2 linked regions of the Alloacidobacterium dinghuense genome follow. The protein of the gene in region 2 binds, or shares a complex with, the protein of the main gene of each other region. Links are inferred from orthologs where the notes say so. Each region holds a gene or a part of one and is shown on either strand. Other genes may lie near its edges.

Region 1 (3,081 bases), 2.3 Mb from region 2 along the record:
CGGCTGCACCAGCTTCTTTCCGTCGAAGCCGCTGGGCTGCTACGGCGATGGCGGAGCGATCTTCACCAGCGACGACAGCCTCGCCCGCCGCATGCTGGAGTTGCGCAATCACGGGCAAGACCGCCGCTACCACCACACGAGCATCGGCATCAATGGCCGCCTCGATACCATCCAGGCAGCGATTCTGCTGGCCAAACTGGATGTCTTCGACGAAGAGCTAGCGGCGCGCCAGAAGGCCGCGGCGACGTACAACAAGTTGCTAAAGGACCCAGTACAAGCGCCGGTGGTTCGCGATGGATACACCAGCCCATATGCGCAGTACACCATTGAAGTCGATGACAGGGATGCCGTTCAGCAAGCCTTGCAACGGGCCGGAATCCCTACCGCCGTCCACTATCCGGTTCCGCTGCACCTGCAACCCGTCTTCCGCCACATGAATCTAGGTGAAGGTGGTTTCCCGCTATCCGAGCGGGCAGGCGAGCGTGTGCTGAGCCTTCCCATGCATCCGTATCTCGAAGCAAGCCAGATTGTCCAGATTGCGGAAACCCTCCGGCGGGTAGTCGCCGACGTGACTACGGTTACCAAATGAATACAAAAGTTCACCGGATGAAACCGCCGAGGGATTGACATCAGGCATCGCCGGGTGAAGAATCGCATCAAACATTTCACGACCGAAATGTTTGAGGTCATCGGCCGCCTATGTTGGCAGACCGCTTCACCACCGGCGATGTTCTGGAAATGACTGGCGTCACCGCGCGCCAGTTGCAGTGGTGGGATGAAAAGCGCGTAGTTGTACCAGAGCGCGAAGGCCGCAATCGGATCTACTCGACCGCAGATCTGGTCGAAATTCTCGTCATCGAAGAGCTTCGTCGCAAGCACATCTCATTGCAGCAGGTGCGTCGGGTTTTGCGCTTCCTGCGCCGGGAAGTGCACAGTCGGCTGGCCGACATCGTCCAGGGCAGTAAGGAACACCATCTGCTCCTGGATGGGAAGCACGTCTATCTGGAGTCAGATTCGCGTCAGATTGTTGACCTCATGCGCAACACAAATCAGCCGATGCTGTTGATATGTTTAACGGACACCGTCAGCCGGCTGAAGGTTGACGTGAATGAAGTCCTGGCCAAAGCGCCACGGAAGCCGGTCAGTCGGTACCGGAGCAAAAGGAGGGCACCGGAAGTAGCCAGAACAGCATAAAAAGGAAATCCAGGGAGCAGTACTGACACTATTCAATAGCAAGCCCCAAAAAGGAGGCGACTATGTCCGCAGAATTGCAGTTGTTGGAAGAATGGATCCCCGAGCAAATGGAACCAGGAACCCTGTTTGTGCTTGAGAATGCCGGCACGATGGGCGATGCGAAGAATCCTTATTGGGCTGTGCTCGCTTGCCCAAGCTGTGGAGCATTGGGCTTGATTACGAGGGCGCAATTTGCCGGCCTTGAATCGATGATCTGCGGCGCGAACAACTGCTCTGCTGAGTATTATCTGCGCGACGAGGATATTGAGTACCGCAAGCCGCACTAGCAAGGTGCAGGTTCGATCGCAATGGAAAAGGCTGCCATCCGGCAGCCTTTTCTAACAAGTTGTGGAAAAGCGATTCTTAGGCGCGCGTATACGATGCGATTGCGCTGGCTTCGTCATCTTTCACGTCAAAAACTGTGTAGAGCTTGGTAATCTGAAGCAGATCGTGAACCTTCTTCGTCAGGTTCAGAAGCTTCAATTCACCGCCCTGATTGCGGACTGTGGTGTAGGCGCTGACCAACTCGCCGATGCCCGAGCTGTCGATGTAATTCACGTCGGCAAGGTTGAGCAGAATGAGTTTTGATCCCTTTGCCAGTAAATCCCGAATCGCATCGCGCAACTGCACACTGCCTTCGCCGAGGGTAATGCGGCCGCTAAGATCGAGTATGGTTACTCCGTCGACCTGACGGGTATTCAGCTTCATGCTCACGTAAGATTCCTCCTTAGACTAACTGCCGGTTTGAGCGGTCCCAAGATGCTTAATCAGTGTCAGCTCGGTTCCAGGATGCAATAGCTTGAAGTGTACCTCATCCATAAAAGAGCGGATGAGAAAGATTCCGCGGCCCGAACCGCGCAACAAATTTTCCGGTGCAAGGGGATCGGGCAGCGTATCAGGATCGAGCCCCTTTCCCTGATCGGCGATGCGAATCACCAACGAATCGCCCGTATTTTCAAAGGATGCCGTAATCCGTTTGTCCGGATCGTAGGAATTGCCATGCAGAACTGCATTCACTGCTGCTTCCCGCACCGCCATGGCGATGCGAAACACCTCATCTTCGTCCACTCCGGCCTTCTTGGCCATCTGCTCGGCTGTTTGCTCAACCCGGTTCACGCTGTCCAGCGAAGATTCGAGTGTATACGTTATCCGGCTTGCCTGCGATCCCGTCAATTGTTGATCCTCGCCATAATGCATGGACATCCTTATCTTTAACCTGTTGTAGGGCAGTTTGCTTGCTCGGCCGAGCAATGTCAAGCAGGTGCGAAACCGGGGCCCGGAAATCATTCCGCGGATGAACAATCTGAGGCGCTTTACGGGCATCTCATTGAAAAAAACTACACACATGCAGGCGCCTGTTAGACTGCACGCGGGATACGAAACCAGATGGACGAAAAACGCAATGGACCCAGCCTGGCTCTGCTGCTCGGGACCCCGGTAACCGAACCGAAAGGGAGTCTGTTTGGACGGTTGAAGGACATTGCTGTGGCGACCGGCGCCGATGCAGGCCGAATTGCCGGCCTGGTGTTGAAGACGAAGAAAGGGTTGGAACTGGTGCCCGCCACGGAGGTCAGGAGTACGCCAAGCGGAGCGCTCGAACTGCGCTCCACGGATGCCGTGCAGCCATTGCAGGGTGATGAGAACTTCATTTTTCTCAAGCAGGATCTGCTGGATCAACAGATTATCGATGTGCACGGGCGCAAGGTCGTACGCGTCAACGATGTCGATCTGCAATGGTTTTCCAGGGACGAGAAGCAGGATCTTCGCGTCCGGGAAGTTGAGGTAGGGCTGCGGGGCGCTGTGCGGAGGCTGCTGCTTGGGGTGATACCCAAACATGCCCTGGACACG
Region 2 (3,305 bases):
TTGAATTTCCAGTGAGGAGGGGGATGGAGACACCGTCTCGGCACAGAGACATGCGCCGACCATGCAGGTCAATGTCGCCAGAACTAGCCGAAAAAACATGCCTCGACAATATCACCACGAATCCGCTGGCCATGAGACAAAAGATAGTCAGAAAGTTGTTGAAATTCGTGAAAGGGCGAACTGCAAGTTGGCGCAACAGTTGTCTCCGGCGATGCAAGGCGACTAAATTGGCTTGAATTCTTTCAATGAATCACTGAAACTGAGGTCCTGTTTGAATGCGGTAGATGCTGGCAGCTATTGGACTTTCCGGGGCAGAGACTCTTGAGCCCCATCCCCGGAATGCATAGGTCAGCAAGAGAGGTCATTGGAACATGGATGCGGCGACACCTTTCTTGCCTCAGGATAGCCTCTCCCTGGAGCAACAGATCGCGCGATTGCAAGCCCTTCTAGAAGCTACTCGGAGGGTTCACTCCACGATACAAGTAAACGAGGTTCTAACAGAGGCTGTTCAGATTTTGGTACGAGAGCTCGAGATAGACGGAGCCATCTTTGTAGCGCCATCAACTGGAAAGCCCATCGCATTCTACGGCCAGAAACCGGAGCCACCTTATCACAACTGCCTCAAATTTCCTTTGCCGTCGAAAGAGGGCCAAACGCTGGCTGAGTTGATCGTGACTTGCCCAGAAGCAGGTGTTTGTTCCATTTATGAGCAGGACTTTATTGAGGGATTAGTTCTGCAAACTGCAGTGGCTCTGGACAATGCCACGATGCATGAACGCGATCTGGAGTGGGCTCGCGTACAGCAGGATTTGAATGCCGCGCGCGCTATTCAGAAGTCTTTACTGCCGCGAAGTATGCCGGAGATACACGGCTTTTCCATCGCCGCTCGCTCCACAGCTTGCTACGAGGTAGGAGGAGATTACCTTGATTCAGTGCTACAACCAGACGGCGATTATTTGATGGTGGTAGCAGATGTCGCCGGGAAAGGTCTGGCATCAGCGATCGTCGCGACCAGCTTTCGTTCTGCATTGCGCTCGCTTGCAGGACAGATCCTTCCCCTCGACGAGCTTGCAGCGCGACTGAACCAGCATCACTGGGAAGAGGGAATAGAGGCCCAGCGTCGTTACGTAACGGCTGTATTTTTAAGGCTAAGAGCTAAGTTTGGCCAAGTAGAAATATTAAACGCCGGCCACAACCCAGTAGCAATGATTTTGCCCGACCGATCGATCAAGATGATCGCGTCCTCGGGTACGCCTTTGGGCATGCTTCCCGAAATGAAATATGCGACCGAAATTCTGTCTTTCGAAAGAGGTTCGAGTATTCTGCTTTACACTGATGGATTAACAGAAGTTTTTCGTGACGAGGACGAGTTCGGCTCTGAGCGGCTTGGTGTTACCTTCCGCGATTCGCCGTTTTCGCAAGCCGAGCGCACACTTGACTATCTGTGGGATACTCTTGCCACCTTTTCCGCAAACGCACCACAAAACGATGACATGACTGCCCTTGTGATCTATCATCTCGATTCCGTGCAGCAGGAGTTCGCCAACAGATGAAAAGCGGAAGCTCCGTATACGTTCATCTTCCTTCGGAACTTGGTTTCGAAAAGGTCGCCATGAGCACTGCCGCCAGCATGGCCAAGCTTATGGGCTTCTCTGAGGATCGCATTGATGATCTCAAGACCGCTGTCTCCGAAGCCTGCATCAATGCCATAGAACACGGAAACAAACTCAACAGCGCGCTCAGCGTAGGTGTTGTCCTATCCACTACAGACGATCAACTTGAAGTGAAGGTCATTGATGATGGCGCAGGTATTGGCAGCAAACCGCCTGCCCCTGATATTGATCGCAAAATGCATGGCGAAGAGGACCCGCGAGGTATGGGGATGTTTCTGATCCAGGCTCTCGTCGATGAAGCCGAATGGCATCAGGGCCCTCCCGGCAAGAGTTTTGTCCGGCTGGTCATCAAGCTAGGCAAGGAGAATCATTAAATGCAGGCGACTACGAGGGTTTCTCAGCGGACAGCAACCGGAGCTTCGCAAACTCCGGTCAGCATTCTTGCTTTTTCCGGCGATATTTCTTCGTCTTCGAAGGAATCGATCCTTGGTGCTTACAACAATCTGGATGGCGCTACCTCTAAGATTCTGCTCGATTTCACTGCTGTCGATTACATCAACTCGTCGGGCATCGCGATCATCATTCAGATGTTACTCGAAGCCAGCAAGAGCGCCGCGCGGACGATTGCAATCTTTGGCTTGAGCTCACATTTTCAGAAGGTATTTTCAATGGTGGGCATCAATAAATATGCGGCGATTTATCCCAATGAGACGACGGCTCTTGCCTCAATTTGAATGAGCAGATCGGAATACACACCACTGGCCTAAGACAGAGTTCCTTCAGCGAACGCAAGTACACTGGTAAGGTTGGCAAGTAAGAATCATCTATCTGATTCGCAGTTCTCCAGCGATTCAGAATTCACCACATCACGACACTCGACGCCGATGCGCCGATGCCGCTGCTGACTTCTTGTTGCATTTGCACTCATGGCCTGAGCCATTAATCACGCGAGTCGGCGAGCCAAAAGACTTTTTGCGCTGCTGCTAAAGCAAAAAGCCGGAGCTGTTGGATTGCTCCAGCTATATCAACATCATTGCTGCAGCGAATAGTTAGTCATTATTGGGAAAATCGAACAGGCTAAAGAGATCGCCGACGGCTGGGCTCAACAGTTGTCGCTCGCGGCATTAAAGCAGGATGGATTCAGAACTCTTTCCTCGGCCAGGAGTAACGCTTCCGTTCGAAGCGTTACTCGTCTTTGAGACTGCCTTCTAAGCGGCTGCAATACCAACTCCGTCGAGGCTGGCGACAGCTTCATCTGGGAGCTCCAACGTTGCAGCCTTGAGATTCTCGCGGAGATGCTGGACCGACGATGTGCCGGGGATCAGCAGCACGTTCGGCGACCGCCGAAGAAGCCATGCGAGAGCTACTTGCATCGGAGTCGCCTCGATCGATGCGGCTACTTCGTTAAGGCGCGATGACTGAAGCGGCAAGAATCCTCCCAGTGGGAAGTACGGTACATAGGCGATGCCCTGCGCAGCAAGTGTATCGATGAATTCATCGTCAGTGCGCTGCGCCACGTTGTAGAAGTTCTGGATGCAGACAATCTCGGTGATGGCTTGCGCCTCGGCCAGCTGTTTGGGAGAGACGGTGCTGAGGCCGATATGCCGGATCAGCCCCCTGCTGCTTGAGTTCGGCCAGAGCGCTAAGCGGTTCCTCAAACGGTTCGGCCGTCGGTGCGGTAAGACCGCCAAT

What was found.
Region 1: the proteins of H7849_RS04075 (region 2) and H7849_RS13435 are in contact, whole or in part, in a solved structure (PDB 6M36), measured with the Bacillus subtilis proteins. The link is inferred for Alloacidobacterium dinghuense from one-to-one orthologs.

Annotation. Positions count from the first base shown.
Region 1 is NZ_CP060394.1:3,271,385-3,274,465, reverse strand. What follows is about bases 273-3,030. They hold H7849_RS13435 (STAS domain-containing protein), read right to left. Parts: upstream 1,948-3,030; coding sequence 1,597-1,947; downstream 273-1,596. Other genes in these bases: H7849_RS13425 (magnesium transporter MgtE N-terminal domain-containing protein), read left to right, coding at 2,620-3,030; H7849_RS13430 (ATP-binding protein), read right to left, coding at 1,966-2,436; H7849_RS13440 (hypothetical protein), read left to right, coding at 1,257-1,520; H7849_RS13445 (MerR family transcriptional regulator), read left to right, coding at 700-1,194; H7849_RS13450 (DegT/DnrJ/EryC1/StrS family aminotransferase), read left to right, coding at 273-589. Outside these bases: more of H7849_RS13450, read left to right, coding at 1-272; more of H7849_RS13425, read left to right, coding at 3,031-3,081. UniProt on the Bacillus subtilis protein: Positive regulator of sigma-B activity. Non-phosphorylated RsbV binds to RsbW, preventing its association with sigma-B. When phosphorylated, releases RsbW, which is then free to complex with and inactivate sigma-B.
Region 2 is NZ_CP060394.1:996,926-1,000,230, reverse strand. Bases 287-3,268 are described here. They hold H7849_RS04075 (ATP-binding protein), read left to right. Parts: upstream 287-1,549; coding sequence 1,550-1,987; downstream 1,988-3,268. Other genes in these bases: H7849_RS04065 (aldo/keto reductase), read right to left, coding at 3,114-3,268; H7849_RS27185 (aldo/keto reductase), read right to left, coding at 2,822-3,184; H7849_RS04070 (STAS domain-containing protein), read left to right, coding at 1,988-2,347; H7849_RS04080 (PP2C family protein-serine/threonine phosphatase), read left to right, coding at 372-1,553. Also shown: more of H7849_RS04065, read right to left, coding at 3,269-3,305. UniProt on the Bacillus subtilis protein: Negative regulator of sigma-B activity. Phosphorylates and inactivates its specific antagonist protein, RsbV. Upon phosphorylation of RsbV, RsbW is released and binds to sigma-B, thereby blocking its ability to form an RNA polymerase holoenzyme (E-sigma-B).